Regions from separate parts of the Streptomyces kryoterrae genome, predicted to be linked through region 2. Evidence: riboswitches for the same ligand, from Rfam matches in the RefSeq annotation. Region 2 holds a riboswitch; each other region holds the start of a gene.
The links. A riboswitch is a leader RNA that binds a small molecule or an ion and turns the genes downstream of it on or off. The one in region 2 is predicted to bind cobalamin.

Region 1 (5,598 bases), 1.5 Mb from region 2:
CGGGCGTCGGGTTGATCGGGGATGACACGGAGGTGGCCGGTGGCGTCGGTGATGGGTTTGCCGGAGGCCCGCGAGACGGCTTCGCGGGTGCAGGTCGAAGAGCTCCGCGCGGCGGCGGACCGGGTGCCGGCCGAACTGGCGGAGGCAGAAGCCGGAGACGAGACAGAGGTCTCTACGAGAGCGCAACTCGGCAGGTTCTGTGACCAGAACCTGCCGCTCGGCACCTTTGTGGCCTCCATCATCGCCGAGGAGACAAACGCACACCACTTCAGCACGATGGACAGTCCACCGAAAGCAGCAGGTCAGATTCGGTAGGCGCGCACGGAGAGACTCGGCGCCGATCAGACCGAGCCACCATCAGCAGTGCCAACTCCCCCTCTTTTGCAGCAACGAAAAATCCTCGTCACAAGAATCCGGTGCCAACTATCCCCGGTATGTGACAACTGGCGTCGGTGGTCACAAAGCCCTAACGCCGCACCCTGGGCATCCCCAGCCCGATCCACGAGATGATCTCCCGTTGGATCTCGTTGTTGCCGCCGCCGAAGGTGAAGATCACCGCTGAGCGGTAGCCGCGTTCCAGTTCACCGTGGAGGATCTCGCCGGCCGAGCCCTCCTTCAGCGCGCCCGGGGCGGCGACGATCTCCAGGAGCCAGGCGTAGGCCTCGCGGCGGGCCTCGGAGCCGTACACCTTGACCGCGGAGGCGTCCTGGGGGGTGAGGGTGCCTTCCTGGACGGCGTTCACCATCTGCCAGTTGAGAAGTTTCATCGCGTCGAGCCTGGTGTGGATCTGGGCCAGGCGACGGCGCACCCACGGAAGGTCGACGACGCGGCGGCCGTCGGCGAGCTTGGTCTCCATCGCCCAGCGCTGGACGTCGTGCAGGGAGCGGATGGCCATCGTGCCGTGGGCGGCGAGGGTGACGCGCTCGTGGTTGAGCTGGTTGGTGATCAGCCGCCAGCCCTGGTTCTCCTCGCCGACGCGGTGGGCGACGGGGACGCGGACGTTCTCGTAGTAGCTGGCGGTGGTGTCGTGCGAGGCGAGGGTGCGGATGAGGGTGCAGGAGTAGCCGGGGTCGGTGGTCGGCATGAGGAGCATGGTGATGCCCTTGTGCGGCGGGGCGTCCGGGTCCGTGCGCACGGCCAGCCACACCCAGTCCGCCGTGTCACCGTTCGTCGTCCAGATCTTCTGCCCGTTGACCACGTACTCGTCGCCGTCGCGTACCGCCCGCGTCTTCAGGGCAGCCAGGTCGGTGCCCGCCTCCGGCTCGCTGTAGCCGATCGCGAAGTCGATCTCACCGGCGAGGATCTTCGGCAGGAAGTACGCCTTCTGCTCCTCGCTGCCGTACCGCATGATCGTCGGGCCGACGGTGTTGAGCGCCATCAGCGGCAGCGGAACACCCGCCTGGGCTGCCTCGTCGAAGAAGATGAACTGTTCCATCGGGGACAGCCCGCGCCCCCCGTACTCCTGCGGCCAGCCGACGCCGAGCCAGCGGTCTGCGCCGAGGCGGCGGATGGTCTCGCGGTAGAAACGCTTCTGGGCAACATGGTCACTGAAGCGCGAGTAGGCCCGCTCCGGCACCAACTCGGCGAAGTAGGCTCGCAGTTCGGTGCGCAGCTCTTGCTGCTCGGGCGTGTATTCGAGATGCACGGCGCCTCCTGCTGGCTCCCCAAGGCCGGACCTGTCGGCGCACACGGTAGAACGTGTTCCAGAAATTGGGAATGGCGGTGCGTGTACCGGTGCACACACGCCCGAGGGGGTCCCGGCTGTCCGGGACCCCCTCGGGGCAGTGCGGCGAACCGCTCAGTGCGCCACGGGTGTCACCCGCGGCTCGGTGTCACTCGCACCGACGGCCGCTGCCGCCCTCGGAACCAGCAGCCGTTCCGCCAGCAGTCCGAAGACCAGGCCGAACGTGGTCCACATGGTCGCCTGGATGGCGAGCGTGGCCACCCGGTACTTCCACAGCAGGCTCGCGGAGAAGCCCTGCGGAACCTCGTTGGTGAACGACGGCAGGAACGCGTACGCGAGTCCGACGGCCAGGACGAAGAAGGCGACCGCGGCGAGGGTCGCGTTCCAGTTGCCCAGGCGCGGGGCGAGGCGCTTGCCCAGGATCACCGCGCCGACGGCCAGCAGCACGCTCAGCGCGACCATCAGGAAGAACAGCGCGGTGCGCTGGTCGAGAGTGTCGGGGTCGCCGACGGCGGGCGGGTTGGCCGGGTACTTGAGGAACGGCACGACGTACACGGCGAGCAGTCCGGCCCCCGCGAGGAGCAGCGCGGTCGCGCGCGGCCCGAAGCGGCCGATCCGGCCGAGCGCGAAGCAGTACGCGAGGGCCGCGATACCGCCGAACGCGACGCCGTACACGAGGACACCGGTCCCCAGACCGACGGTGGACTGCAACGCGCGGGAGACGAGAGCCTGTTCGGCGTGCCCGTGGGCCTCGTGCATCTCCTCGAACGCGATGGCGTCGTCGACGAGCGGCTCGGCGAAGAGATACGCGACGACCCAGACGAGCACACCCGCGACGAGGCCCGCGAGCATGCCGCGGACCAGGAGGTTTCGAACAGTGGTGGAGTTCATGAGCTCGTACGTTTCCCCGCCTTCGTCAGTGGCAGGGGAAGCCGAGCAGGTGACGGGCGTCGTGCACCCATTCGTGCACGCCCTCGCCGGAGACCACGGAGGTGGCGCCCTGTTCGGCGCCGACGAAGTAGAGCAGCACCAGCATCAGTACGCCGAAGAAGACCGCCCAGGGGGCGATCGCGCCGATCGGCAGCTTCTCGGGTACGGCGGTGGGAACGGCGGTCGGCTGGACTGCGGACTGGGCCATGACAGGACCTCCTGGGGGAACTCGCGTCCCGTATCGGTGGTGCAGAGGACGACAGTCACGGGTCTGACTTGCCCCCGGACCGCACCAGGCGGGTGCGTACGGGGCTTACAGTGGCGCGACCGTGCCGGATTCCCACCGGCTTCCGTCGAACCGTCGTCAATATCGACGAGAACGTACCGCGAAGCGGGGGTCCGGCCAAGAGCGCATGGGAGGGCGTACGGCGCGCCGGTGCGCCGTACGCCGCCTCAAGTGCCGTACATGACAACGATATTGGGGCGGAATGAGAGCGGGAGCGACCGGATGACAAGCCGAGTGATGTTGATCTCACCGGCGATCAGCGCGGCCCTGCGGGAGGCGCGTTTCGACGACGACTGTCCTCTGGACGCGGCGGGCCTGCGGCTCGCGCGGGCGGCGGCGGGGGCGCTGCCGCCGGTCTCCCGGGTCTGGGTCTCCCCCACCGCACGGTGCCGTGAGACGGCTCGGGCGCTGGGCCTCGACGCCGGTCCGGTGCCGGGCCCGGCCGGCCTGGACGTGGGGCGCTGGCGCGGGGCGACCCTGACCGAGGTGACGGAGAAGGAACCGGAGGCGCTCGCCCAGTGGCTGACGGATCCTCAGTCGGCCCCGCACGGAGGTGAGTCGGTCCGCGCGGTCTGTGACCGGGTCGCCCGTTGGCTGGACGACACGGCGGCGCAGGTCACGGGCCGGTCCGTCGCGGTCGTCGAGCCGGAGGTCGTACGCGCGGCGGCGGTACGGGCGCTGGGGGCGCCCGAGTCGGCGTTCTGGCGGATCGATGTTCCGCCGTTGACGGCAACGGAGTTGAGCGGCCGGGCGGGACGCTGGAACGTACGGGTGGGCAGGCAGCTCGGAGCGCCGCACGAGGAGTCGGCCGGGGCGCCGCACAACGACTAGGGAGCGGCACGGACGCGAACCCACCGGTTCACGGAACGCCGTGTCCTACCCGCCGTCGCGCCCGGAGCCCGGCGCCTGGAGCGTCCATGCGAAGTCCGTGCACGCCTGTGCGCACTCGCGGCATGCCTTCGCCGCGTCCTCGCCACCGGGGTATTCGTCGAAGACCTGGGCGGTTTCCAGGCAGACCGTGCTGCACCACTCCAGTTGGACGCGGAGGGCGGCCTCGTCCAGGTCCACCTGTTGGGAAAGCAGCCGGCACGTCGTGTCGCACACCTCCGCGCACAGAATGCCCTTGCGGCGCGCGAGGGCCTCGGCGGCGGGTCCGTCCGGGTCCGCGAGACTCGCACGGAGTGCGCACGCCCGCGCGCACTCGGTGCACGCCTGGGCACAGACGAAACGGTCCTCCAAGAACCGGAAGAGTTCCTGTTGCGTAGTTGTAGGGGTCACGCCGATCGAGTTGCCGAAGCGGCGCCCGCCAAACCCTTTGTCGTCAGCTGTCGTAGTCGACCGTCAGCGTCTCCGAGACCGGGAACGACTGGCAGGTCAGGACGTAGCCCGCGGTGACCTCCGCGGGTTCGAGGGCGTAGTTGCGGCGCATGTCCACCTCTCCCGAGGTGACCAGCGCCCGGCAGGTGCCGCAGACGCCGCCCTTGCAGGCGAACGGCAGGTCCGGTCGGGTCCGCGCGGCCCCGTCCAGGACGGTCGCCTCCCGGGACAGCGCGGTGGTGGTGGAGCGGCCGTCGAGGGTGATGGTGACCCGGCTCACCGGGCCCTCGGCCACCGCGTCCGTGTGCTGGACCTGGCGGACCGGCTGGTCGTCGGCGTAGAAGAGTTCCTGGTGGACCCGGTCCGCGGGCACGCCCAGCTCCACCAGCAACCGCTGGGCGTCGCGGACCATGCCGTGCGGTCCGCACAGCCACCAGTGGTCGGTGCCCGGCACGTCGACGAGGCCCGCGAGCAGTGCGGCGAGCCGTTCGGCGTCCAGCCGCCCCGACAGCAGCTCGGCCTCGCGCGGCTCACGCGACAGTACGTGCGCCAGCTGGAAGCGCGTACGGTACAGGTCCTTCAGGTCCGCCAGCTCGTCGGCGAACATCACGGTGTCCGTACGCCGGTTGCCGTACAGGAGGGTGACCTGTGAGTGGTCGTCGGCGGCCAGGACCGACTCGGCGATCGACATCATCGGGGTGATGCCGGAGCCCGCGGCGATCAGGACGTGGCGGCCGGACGCGGCCAGGTCGGGGGTGAAGGCGCCGGCCGGGGTCATCACGTCGAGCACGTCACCCGGGCGCACCTCGTCGACCAGCCAGGACGAGAACAGGCCGCCGGGCACCACCCGTACGCCGATGCGGGGTTGTTCGCCGGCCGGGGCGCAGATCGAGTACGACCGCCGCTCCTCGCGCCCCTCGAACTCCCGGCGCAGGGTGAGCGACTGCCCCGGCGTGAAGGCGTACTCGGCGGCCAGGTCCGGCGGCACCTCGAAGCCGACGGCGACGGCGTCCGAGCACAGCCGTCGTACGTCGGCGATCTTCAGGGCGTGGAAGACCGGGCGGCGGCGCACGGGGGCCGTGGGCAGGGTGGTGGGCGCGGCCATCAGATCTCCTTGACGTACTCGAACGGCTCGCGGCAGGCGTGGCAGCGCCACAGTGCCTTGCAGGACGTGGCGGCGAAACGGGAGGTCTCCTCGGTGTCCGCCGAGCCGCAGCGGGGGCAGGCCACCGTGCGCCGGACGGGCAGCAGCGAGAGGGCGACCGGGCCTCGTGGTGCGGCGCCGGGCGGGGCGATGCCGTGCTCGGTGAGCTTGCGGCGACCGGATTCGGTGATCCAGTCGCTGGTCCACGGCGGGTTCAGCACCGTACGGATCTCCACG
Region 2 (5,598 bases):
CTCATGCGGGCGCTCCCGGTGGAATGAAAGGCAGTCCTTGCGGCGCGCCCGACTCGATGAGCCGCCAGAGCGCGTCGGTGTCCGCGTGCTGTTCGACGAGATCGCCGAGCAGGTCGAGCTGTTCCTCACGCAACCCGGCGAAGGAGGTGTCGGCGGCCGGTACGAAGCGGCGGCCCGCGGCGGCGGCCACCTCGCGCAGGAACGCCCGCCGGAACCCGTCGGACTCGAGCGAGCCGTGCCAGTGCGTACCCCAGACGCTCCCGACCCGGCACCCGTCCAAGAAGGTCTCCCCGCCGGTGACCTCGGCGACCCCGTGATGGATCTCGTACCCCTCGACCTGTTCGCCGAGGGCGGTGCCGACGGGCCGGGTGAGGGTCTTCTCCCGGGCGAACCGCACCCGTACCGGAAGGACCCCGAGCCCTTCGACATGGCCCTGTCGGCTCTCGACGTCGTCCTCGATGTGCTCGCCGAGAACCTGGAAGCCGCCGCAGATGCCGAGCACGGGCCGCCCCTCGGCTGCCCGGCGCAGGATGGCGTCCGCGAGCCCGCGCTCCCGCAGCCACGCCAGCGCCCTCACGGTTCCCCGGGTGCCGGGAATGACGACGAGATCGGCGTCGGCCAGTTCCTCCGGCCGGTCCACGAACCGCACCACGACGCCCGGTTCGGCGGCGAGCGCGTCCACGTCGGTGAAGTTGGACATCAGCGGGACGGCACAGACGGCGACCCGCAGCACGTCCTCCCCGACCGGCGGCGCGACGTTCGACTCCCGGACCGTCCCCCGCAGGGAGACCCGCAGCCCGTCCTCCTCGTCGATGCCGAGCCCGTGCCGGAAGGGCAGCACACCGTAGGTCGGCCGTCCGGTGAGCCCGAGCAGCATGTCGAGCCCGGGTTCCAGCAGGCTGACGTCACCGCGGAACTTGTTGACGAGGAACCCGGCGACGAGCGCCTGGTCCTCGGGGGACAGCAGGGCGACCGTCCCGAAGAAGGAGGCGAAGACCCCGCCACGGTCGATGTCGCCGACGACGAGCACCGGGAGCCGGGCATTGCGCGCGATTCCCATGTTGACGATGTCGGTCCGCCGGAGATTGATCTCGGCGGGAGAACCCGCCCCCTCACAGATCACCGCGTCATACGTGCCCCGCAGTTCGGCGAGGCACTCCAGCACGGTCCCGAGAAGTTGCCGCTGCCGCCCCCCGTGATACCCACGCGCACTCATCTCGCCCACCGGCTTCCCCATGAGCACGACCTGACTGCTCTGGTCGCTCCCCGGCTTCAGCAGAACGGGATTCATGAGCGCCGTCGGCTCGATCCGGCACGCCTGCGCCTGCATGGCCTGCGCCCGCCCGATCTCGGCGCCCTCACGCGTGACGAAGGAGTTGAGAGACATGTTCTGCGCCTTGAACGGCGCGACCTTGACGCCCTGTCGCACCAGCCACCGGCAGATCCCGGCGGTGACGACACTCTTGCCGGCGTCGGAGGTGGTCCCGGCGACGAGCAGCCCACCACCGAGGCTCTCGCCACTCATGAGATACGCCCCTTCGTGTTCATACGCCCGTTCATGCGCCTGTTCTTGCTCGTGTTCACGAGCAGCCGCGCGGCGACACTGACACCGAGGGCCAGCCAGGTGACGCGCCGCGACAGCCGTACGGCCCGTTCGACGTCGGGGACACCGACAGCCCGCCCGGACTCCGCGTTGAGTACGGGCCGATGCTCGACCCGCCCCCCGTAGGACAGCGTCCCGCCGAGCCGAACCCCCAGCGCCCCCGCGAACGAGGCCTCCACGGGCCCGGCGTTGGGACTGGGATGGCGTCGGGCATCGGCACGCCAGGCCCGGACGGCCCCGCGCGGATCACCGCCGGCGACGGCGGCGAGCACGGCGGTCAGCCGCGCCCCCGGCCACCCGGCGAGGTCGTCGAGCCGCGCGGAGGCCCACCCGTACCGCCGGTACCGCTCCGACCTGTGCCCGACCATCGCGTCAAGGGTGTTGACGGCCCGGAACCCGACCAGCCCGGGCACCCCGCCCAGGGCTCCCCAGACCAGCGCGCCCACGACGGCGTCGGAGGTGTTCTCGGCGACGGACTCGACGACGGCGCGGGCGATCCCGTCGGAGTCGAGGGCCTGCGGATCGCGTCCGCAGAGGTGGGGCAGCCGCTCGCGCGCCCTCTCGACGTCCCCGGTCTCCAGGTACCAGCCGATGGCCCGCGCCTCCCGGCCGAGGGAGGTGCCGCCGACGACGGCCCAGGTCGCGGCGGCGGTGAGTGCGACAGAAGCGGCACGGGACGGACGTACGACGCGACCGGCCGCCGTGGCAAGGGCGACGGCGCCTCCCACACACACGGCGGTGTGCAGCGCGCCCCACCCCCGGTGGTCCCGCCACAGCACCCGCTCGACGGCGCCGGCGGCCCGCCCGAACAGGGCGACCGGATGCCCGCGGCGAGGGTCGCCCAGGATCAGATCACCGAGAAGTCCGGCGGTGGCGCCGTACGCGAAGACGCGATCGGCACGCACCGGCTCAGCCGGCCGTGGGGTCGGGGAGCGACCTGGTGCTGTACCTCGAACGGCAGCCGAACATGGCGATATGTCCTCACTCAGGGTGTCCACGCCCTGGTTCGACGAGACCGGCGGCGAGAGTTCCTGGCTCCCGGGGTTACCTACCCCGGTGACAGTGGCGGGACCGCGCCGGATTCACACCGGCTTCCTCTTCTGCCGCCGTACATGGCTCCGGCAGTCCACCACGGGCCCGGAACACCCGTCAACTTGCCGTTGACCTGGAAAGGAGGACTGTGCTGAGCCCCACACCACGACCGGATCGAGGCGCCGAAAAAGCGCCCGCCCCGACCGTGACCACCAGTGAGGCGGCCACGGTCGGAGCGGGCGACGAAGAGGAGGTGTCCCGGTGTCCGGCCCTGTCAGGCCACGATCAGATAGATCCCGTACGCCACCACTGCCGCGCAGGCGGCGAAGCACGCGTACGCCCCGGTGACGGCCGGCCCCGCCGACTCGCCCTGCGCGACCGCCCGTTCGCGGCGCGAGAGTCCGACGATGCCCAGGGTGAACACGGCCACCATGGCCACGGTGATGACGAGACTGACGCCGAAGACGGAGCCGAGGGCTGCCCAGTCGATCTTCATGTTGCTTCCTTCTGCTTCTCGCTACGACAGGCCCTGGGGCCGGGAGCCGGACTCACAGGGCCGTGGCCGACGGCTTCGCCGTGACCTCGGCCGGGGACGGGATGGTCGCCGTCAGGTCCTCGGTGACGGAGACGGCGCCCACCGGGGGCGGGGTCACAGCGGCGATGGCCGTCGTGACGATGCCCGCGGGCTCGGCGTTCTCACCGGACTCGGTGGTCTCGCCCTCGACCTGGTTGACGTTCGTGTGGTCGATCACCTCGCGGCGCGACACGACCCAGATCGCCGTGCTCGAAGCGATGAGGAAGACGGCCACCAGCGCCGTGCCCCAGTCGCCGAGGCCGGTGACGTACTCCGCCAGCGCGCCGACGAGAGCCGCCGCGGGCAGTGTCAGCCCCCAGGCCACGAACATCCGGGTCGCCGTCGACCAGCGGACCACGCCGCCCTTGCGGCCGAGGCCCGCGCCCATCACCGAGCCCGACACCGAGTGCGTGGTGGAGAGGGAGAAGCCGAGGTGGGAGGAGGCCAGGATGACCGTCGCCGCGCTGGTCTGGGCGGCGAAGCCCTGCTGGGGCTGGAGGTCGGTCAGGCCCTTGCCCATCGTACGGATGATGCGCCAGCCGCCCAGGTAGGTGCCGAGCGCGATGGCCAGGCCCGCGGAGAGGATGACCCACACCGGGGGATCGGAGTCGGGGGAGACGGCGCCGCCGGCGACCAGGGCGAGGGTGATGATGCCCATCGTCTTCTGCGCGTCGTTCGTGCCGTGGGCCAGCGACACCAGGCCCGCGGAGGCGATCTGGCCGACCCGGAAGCCCTTCTCCGCCGCCCTGCCCTCGGCCCGCTCGGCGCTGAGCGTGTACGACAGCCGGGTGGCCAGCATGGCCGCCATGCCCGCCACCAGTGGAGCGGCGATCGCCGGGATCAGTACCTTCGTCACCAGCACGTCGCCGTGGACGGCGCCCGTGCCCGCCGAGGCGATGGTCGCGCCGATCAGACCGCCCATCAGGGCGTGCGAGGAGCTGGACGGCAGCCCGACCAGCCAGGTCAGCAGGTTCCAGAGGATCGCCCCGACCAGCGCGGCGAAGATCACCTCGGGACGGATACCGCTCTCGTCCACGAGGCCCTTGGAGATCGTGTTGGCGACCTCGACGGAGAGGAAGGCGCCCACGAGGTTGAGCACGGCCGACATGGCGACCGCGACCTTGGGCTTGAGCGCACCGGTCGAGATGGTGGTGGCCATCGCGTTGGCGGTGTCGTGGAAACCGTTCGTGAAATCGAACGCAAGCGCGGTGACGACCACGATCGCGAGGATCAGCGAGAAGCTTTCCATTTACCCAGATTTCTTCCGTACGGTATTGGCTCTTGGACCGTAGGTAACCTGGATGAACGGAAGATGAACTGACGGGGGATGCCGGGTGTCCGGGAGTGGAGCGCCGTTCCCCCCGAGCTTCCGGACGGGTGAGGCCCGTGCTCGTCACCCCTTCGCGAACCGTTTGAGCTGGGCCGACGACCCGTTGAAGAGGTTCTGGTCGCCCGGCAGCACCCCGCTGTTGTCGTACTGCCAGAACGTCCAGAACTTCCAGCCGCCCGATGGCAGCGCCCCCGCGTCGGACGCGTTGTAGCGGGCCAGCCACAGCGCGTGCTTCGAGGTGAAGGCACTGCTGCTGTTCGTGCAGGTGTTCCACCAGTGGGCGGTCGTGTAGATGACCGGACGGCGACCGGTGAGCCGGTCGACCTCGTTGCTGAAGGCCGTGATCCAACCGGCCATCTCCGCCTTGTCGAGGCCGTAGCACTTGTTCTTCCCGTACGGGTTGTACTCGACGTCGAGCGCGGGCGGCAGTGTCCAGCCGTCCGCACGCCAGGCCCCGCCGTTGCGCACGAAGAACCGGGCCTGGGTGATGCCGGACGACTTGTCCGGCAGGGCGAAGTGGTAGGCACTGCGGAGCAGGCCCGCGGCGCGTGAACCGTCGTACTGCCGGCTGAAGTACGGACTGCGGTAGGTGTGGGACTCGGTCGCCTTGATGTATACGAACGTGGCGCCCTTCGCCTTCGCGGACCGCCAGTCGACGTCCTTCTGGTGCGCCGAGACGTCGTGCCCCTTCGGCTCACCCGCCGCCGACACCGGAACCTCCGTCAGGACGGTCCCTCCGATGGTGATCGCCGCCGCGGTGGCCGCGAGGGCGCGGGAGCGACGGCGTAAGAGTCGGTGATCACGGGCCATGTGTCCCCCCGGAACGGCTGCGCGCGTGACAAATCTCCAGGAGGCTACTGGAAGATCAACCGATTTCCTGCGTTCCCCGGCCAAAGCGCACACACGCGCCGATGTACGCGCTTACGCGCCCTTACGGTCCCTGGGGTTCACCCCTACAGTGCCCTCGCCCGGCGCCGGTCCAGGGCCGCGCCTGGCAGGATCGGGGCATGGCTGAGCAGCGACGGGACGGACGTGACGTGCGGGACGACGTGCAGGGGG
Region 3 (5,598 bases), 4.7 Mb from region 2:
TGCGGCTCGATGCACTCGTACACGCCGGCGACCGAGGCGATGGTGGCCGTGGGCGCGATCGCCAGGAGCAGGGAGTTGCGCATCCCGGTCGCGGCGATCCGGTCCCGCAGCGCCGACCAGCGCTCGGGCCAGTTCAGCTCCACGTCGTAGTGGTCGGGGTGCAGCACACCGCGTGCCGTACGGGTCCTCTCCCAGGCCGGCAGCGGGCCGCCGCGCTCGGCGAGGTCGGCGGAGGCCTCGTACGCGGCGAGCATGACGCGCTCGGCGATGCGCGTGGAGAGGGCCTTAGCCTCGGGCGAGTCGAAGGGGACGCGCAGCTTGAAGAAGACGTCCTGGAGGCCCATCGCGCCCAGGCCGACCGGACGCCACCGCGCGTTCGAGCGGCCCGCCTGCTCGGTCGGGTAGAAGTTGATGTCGACGACCCGGTCGAGGAACGTGACGGCGGTACGGACCGTCTCGTCCAGCCGCTCCCAGTCGATGTCCCCGTCGACCACGAACGCGCCGAGGTTCACGGAACCCAGGTTGCAGACCGCCGTCTCCCCGTCGTCCGTGACCTCGAGGATCTCGGTGCACAGGTTCGAGGAGTGGACGACGCTGCCCGGCTCGGCCGTCTGGTTGGCGGTGCGGTTGGCCGCGTCCTTGAAGGTCATCCAGCCTTGGCCGGTCTGCGCGAGCGTACGCATCATGCGGCCGTACAGATCGCGGGCCGGGATGGTCTTCCGGGCGAGCCCGGCCTCCTCGGCCGCGCGGTAGGCGGCGTCGAACTCGTCGCCCCACAGGTCGACCAGTTCTGGTACGTCGGAGGGGGAGAAGAGCGACCAGAGCGCGTCCGCGTTCACCCGGCGCATGAACTCGTCCGGGATCCAGTGCGCGAGGTTCAGGTTGTGCGTACGGCGGGCGTCCTCGCCCGTGTTGTCGCGCAGCTCCAGGAACTCCTCGATGTCGGAGTGCCAGGTCTCCAGGTACACCGCGGCGGCACCCTTGCGCCGACCGCCCTGGTTCACGGCGGCGACGGAGGCGTCCAGCGTCTTCAGGAACGGCACGATGCCGTTGGAATGCCCGTTGGTGCCGCGGATCAGCGAACCGCGGCTGCGGATCCGGGAGTACGACAGCCCGATGCCACCGGCGTGCTTGGAGAGGCGGGCGACCTGGTGGTAGCGGTCGTAGATGGAGTCCAGCTCGTCGACGGGCGAGTCGAGGAGGTAGCAGGACGACATCTGGGGGTGCCGGGTACCGGAGTTGAAGAGTGTGGGGGAGGAGGGGAGATAGTCGAGGCGGCTCATCAGCCGGTAGAGCGCGGCGACTTCGTCGAGGGCGCGAGTGGTGTCGTTCTCAGCGAGTCCGCTCGCGACGCGCAGCATGAAGTGCTGGGGCGTCTCGATGACCCGGCGCGTGATCGGGTGGCGCAGAAGGTACCGGCTGTGGAGGGTGCGCAGCCCGAAGTACCCGAAGCGGTCGTCGCCCTCGACGTCGATCAGCGTGTTCAGGCGGTCCGTGTGCAGCCGTACGAACTCGGCGGTGCGGTCGGCGATCAAGCCCTCCCGGTGGCCGACCGCGACCGACTCGGAGAAGGACGTGACGCCCTGTGAGGCGGCCTCCGCGGCGATGGTGACGGTCAGCAGGCGGGCGGCCAGCCGGGAGTAGGCGGGGTCCTCGGAGATGAGGCCGGCCGCGGCCTCGATGGCCAGCTCGCGCAGCTCCGGCACGTCGGCCCGCGCGGACCGGCCGCGCAGCGCGGCGGCGGCGACCCGGCCGGGGTCGGCGTCGGGCAGGTCTGCGGTCAGCTCGGTCAGGGTCCGCAGCAGCGCGGCACCGGGACCGTCCGTCTCCACCGGGGCCACTCGGGTCGCTGAAGCCGGTTCGGCTGGCGCGATGGTCACGTGGGGGCTCTCCCTCGCTCGGCACGGGGCCTTGCGGAGGGCAGCGGGGCACACGGACGCCTTACGGGTACGCGTGCGTCCACCGGCCCACTCCACGAGGCCCGGACGTCGGGCGCCCGGACCGGTCGGCCGGGCGCGCTGTCGACAGGTCCTCGGACTGGACACGCGCACAAACGTGCACGAGTACACCGTTGCGGGACAGTTCCGGATTCACACCGGATTCCCCTGCGGCGACAGCGAGCATGAGCATACATCTTGTGCCGGACCCTGGAAGCACCCCCACATGTTGTGTCGTATCGGAGAGTTGAGCGCTTTGGGGCGACGAGGGAGATACGAGGGGGATGCGAGGGAGATACGACGACGGGCCGCCGGATCTCTCCGGCGGCCCGTCGTGGAAGGCGTTCGTTCAGTGGGTGGAGCCCGCCGTGGCGGACGGCAGTTCGACCGCCACGCCCGGATCTCCTGCGTCCGCCGTGTAGTCCGACGGCTTCGTCTCGTCCACACCGTCCGGGGCCTTCAGCGCCTTCAGTACGAAGGTGAGGACCACCGTGACGACGAGGTTCAGGACGAACGCCGTCAGGCCGAGGTAACCGATCTCACCGATCCCCGGGATCTCCTTCGCGCTGCCGCCGAAGTGCTTCTGCGTCGGAGACGCGACCCCGTACGCCGCCAGCGTGCCGTACAGCATGCCGACCGCCCAGCCGGCCAGCAGGGCCCAGCGGTGGAACCAGCGGGTGAACAGGCCGCCGACCAGGGCCGGGAAGGTCTGGAGGATCCAGATGCCGCCCAGGAGCTGGAAGTTGATGGCGACCGTCTTGTCCATGGTCAGGACGAAGACCAGCGCGCCCACCTTCACCAGGAGCGAGACCAGCTTGGAGACCTTGGTCTCCTGTTCCGGTGTCGCGTCGGGCTTGAGGAAGTCCTTGTAGATGTTGCGGGTGAAGAGGTTCGCCGCCGCGATGGACATGATGGCCGCCGGGACGAGGGCCCCGATGCCGATCGCCGCGAAGGCCACGCCCGCGAACCAGGACGGGAACATGTCCTCGAAGAGCTGCGGGATCGCCAACTGGCCGTTGGTGACCTTGACCCCGGCCGCGATCGCCATGAAGCCCAGCAGCCCGAGCAGGCCCAGCATCAGCGAATACAGGGGCAGGATCGTGGAGTTGCGGCGGATCACGTCACGGCTGCGGCTGGAGAGGACGGCCGTGACACTGTGCGGGTACATGAACAGCGCGAGCGCCGAGCCGAGCGCCAGCGTGGCGTACGTCCACTGCGAGGCCTCGCCCGGGGCGAGGGCGCCGCGTGGTTTGCCGGTCGCCGGACTGGTCTGGGAGAAGGCGTCGCCCGCGGCCTTGAAGATGTCGTCGAAGCCGCCCAGCTTGATCGGGATGTAGATGATCGCGACCGCGATGACGAGGTAGATCAGCCCGTCCTTCACGAACGCGATCAGCGCGGGCGCCCGCAGTCCGGACGAGTAGGTGTACGCGGCCAGCACACCGAAGGCGATCAGCAGCGGCAGGTCCTTGACGAACCAGTTGGTGTTCTCGCCGCCGCCGACGCCCATCACGTCCAGCACGGCCTGGATGCCGACCAGTTGCAGCGCGATGTACGGCATCGTCGCCAGGATGCCGGTGACGGCGACCGCCAGCGACAGCCCCTTCGAACCGAACCGGCCGCGCACGAAGTCCGAGGTGGTGACGTACCCGTGCTTGTGCGAGACGGACCACAGACGGGGCAGGAACACGAACATCAGCGGGTAGATGAGGATCGTGTACGGCACCGCGAAGAAGCCGGCCGCGCCCGCCGCGTAGATCGCCGCCGGTACGGCCACGAAGGTGTACGCCGTGTAGAGGTCGCCGCCGAGCAGGAACCAGGTGACCCAGGTGCCGAACGACCGGCCGCCCAGGCCCCATTCGTCGAGGCTGTTCTGGTTCTCGGCCTTGCGCCAGCGCGCGGCCATGAAGCCGACGACCGTGACGGCCAGGAAGAAGATGATGAAGACGGCGAGTGCCACGCCGTTCACGCCGTCGTTCACGCGGACGCACCCCCGTCCTTGGCAGCCGCCCTGCGGGCGCGCTGGTCACGCTGCCAGAGCTGGTACGCGGTCATCGTCAGCGCGGTGGAGATGATCACCCACAGCATCTGGTACCAGTAGAAGAACGGGATGCCGATGAAGGCCGGATCGACCTTCGCGTACGAACCCACCCACAGCATCGCGACGAAGGGTGCGAAGAGGCAGAGCCCGATGACGACGCGGATCGGAGTCACCACCGGTTGTTCTGTGACCGGTTGTCTCACTTCAGGCGCTTCTGGCATGTCAAGACTCCGTCCCCTCACCGATTCCTGTGATCACCTTCCTGTGATCACCTGTGCAACGCGCAGGAATCTAGGGGACGGTCAGGCTTTATGGAACCCCGTCCGCATAACGGAAAACCCCTGTTGGTGAGGGGAATGTGTCAGCCGCGGCGGAACCCGTTCGCGTGTGCGGTCAGTCCAGTGGCCGCTTGAGCCGCGCGACGAACTTGTACCGGTCGCCCCGGTAGACGGACCGCACCCATTCCACCGGCTGGCCGTCCTTGTCCAGCGAGTGCCGGGACAGCATCAGCATCGGCAGGCCCACGTCGGTGCCGAGCAGACCGGCCTCGCGCGGGGTGGCCAGCGAGGTCTCGATGGTCTCCTCGGCCTCCGCGAGGTGGACGTCGTACACCTCGGCGAGGGCCGTGTAGAGGGACGTGTACTTCGCGAGTGACCTGCGCAGGGCCGGGAAGCGCTTCGCGGAAAGGTGGGTGGTCTCTATCGCCATCGGCTCGCCGTTCGCCATCCGCAGCCGCTCGATGCGCAGGACGCGCCCGCCCGCCGTGATGTCGAGCAGCCCGGCGAGGGCGTCGTCTGCGGTGATGTAGCCGATGTCGAGGAGCTGCGAGGTGGGTTCGAGACCCTGGGCGCGCATGTCCTCGGTGTACGAGGTGAGTTGCAGCGCCTGGGAGACCTTCGGCTTGGCGACGAAGGTGCCCTTGCCCTGGATGCGTTCGAGCCGGCCCTCGACGACCAGTTCCTGGAGGGCCTGACGGACGGTGGTGCGGGAGGTGTCGAACTCCGCCGCCAGCGTGCGCTCGGGCGGGACCGGGGTGCCGGGCGCCTGGGTCTCCGTCATGTCGAGCAGATGCTTCTTCAGACGGTAGTACTTGGGCACGCGCGCGGTACGGACGGTAGCCCCACCCTCGTTCTCCGCACTGCTCACGTCGGTGCTCATGCTCCGCCTTCCCGGCTCCTGGTGCCGCTTCGGCCGGCATTCCGCCGGTCCAGGTGCACATCGTGGCACGGTCGGCGCCGCGATTGACCTGTGAACGGTCTCTACGGACCCCACCGACCCTCACGCGCTCCGTGATCCCCTCTGTATACCTTCACGCCCCTCGCTGGTCTAGTCCACCGCACGGAAAGCCCCGGCCAAGGTCACGCTCCGGCACTCCTCCGAAGTGGTCTACCTCGTGCCGGATGGATATGCAGGATATTTCCGCCACGTTCTTACTTAAAGGTTCCTGCATATGTAGGTCGCATAACGGCTGGTCAAAGGCGTTCCAGCACCCTTGACACGTTGTTTGGTCTGAGCCAAGCTCCGCCTACTGGTCTACACCATTGGTCCAGCTCCTGAGGAGGTTGGCGTGAAGCGCAAGCTGATAGCCGCGATCGGTATCGCGGGCATGATGGTCTCCATCGC

Region 1: another riboswitch for cobalamin. It lies ahead of ACW4TU_RS42325 (CbtB domain-containing protein); the one in region 2 lies ahead of ACW4TU_RS35440 (cobalamin biosynthesis protein).
Region 3: another riboswitch for cobalamin. It lies ahead of ACW4TU_RS13945 (ribonucleoside-diphosphate reductase subunit alpha); the one in region 2 lies ahead of ACW4TU_RS35440 (cobalamin biosynthesis protein).

Annotation. Positions count from the first base shown of each region.
Region 1 is NZ_CM133358.1:9,460,323-9,465,920, reverse strand. It holds gene ACW4TU_RS42340 (hypothetical protein) at 40-315, shown strand; gene ACW4TU_RS42335 (acyl-CoA dehydrogenase family protein) at 467-1,645, opposite strand; gene ACW4TU_RS42330 (CbtA family protein) at 1,799-2,575, opposite strand; gene ACW4TU_RS42325 (CbtB domain-containing protein) at 2,601-2,822, opposite strand; cobalamin riboswitch at 2,860-2,991, opposite strand; gene ACW4TU_RS42320 (histidine phosphatase family protein) at 3,123-3,731, shown strand; gene ACW4TU_RS42315 (four-helix bundle copper-binding protein) at 3,777-4,178, opposite strand; gene paaE (1,2-phenylacetyl-CoA epoxidase subunit PaaE) at 4,222-5,322, opposite strand; gene paaD (1,2-phenylacetyl-CoA epoxidase subunit PaaD) at 5,322-5,598, opposite strand, start outside.
Region 2 is NZ_CM133358.1:7,984,647-7,990,244, forward strand. It holds gene cobN (cobaltochelatase subunit CobN) at 1-5, opposite strand, end outside; gene ACW4TU_RS35435 (cobyric acid synthase) at 2-1,525, opposite strand; gene ACW4TU_RS35440 (cobalamin biosynthesis protein) at 1,522-2,508, opposite strand; cobalamin riboswitch at 2,610-2,749, opposite strand; gene ACW4TU_RS35445 (hypothetical protein) at 2,910-3,131, opposite strand; gene ACW4TU_RS35450 (inorganic phosphate transporter) at 3,184-4,458, opposite strand; gene ACW4TU_RS35455 (lysozyme) at 4,603-5,349, opposite strand; gene ACW4TU_RS35460 (class II aldolase/adducin family protein) at 5,547-5,598, shown strand, end outside.
Region 3 is NZ_CM133358.1:3,324,754-3,330,351, reverse strand. It holds gene ACW4TU_RS13945 (ribonucleoside-diphosphate reductase subunit alpha) at 1-1,880, opposite strand, end outside; cobalamin riboswitch at 2,007-2,130, opposite strand; gene mctP (monocarboxylate uptake permease MctP) at 2,287-3,915, opposite strand; gene ACW4TU_RS13935 (DUF3311 domain-containing protein) at 3,912-4,196, opposite strand; gene ACW4TU_RS13930 (GntR family transcriptional regulator) at 4,369-5,133, opposite strand; gene ACW4TU_RS13925 (extracellular solute-binding protein) at 5,543-5,598, shown strand, end outside.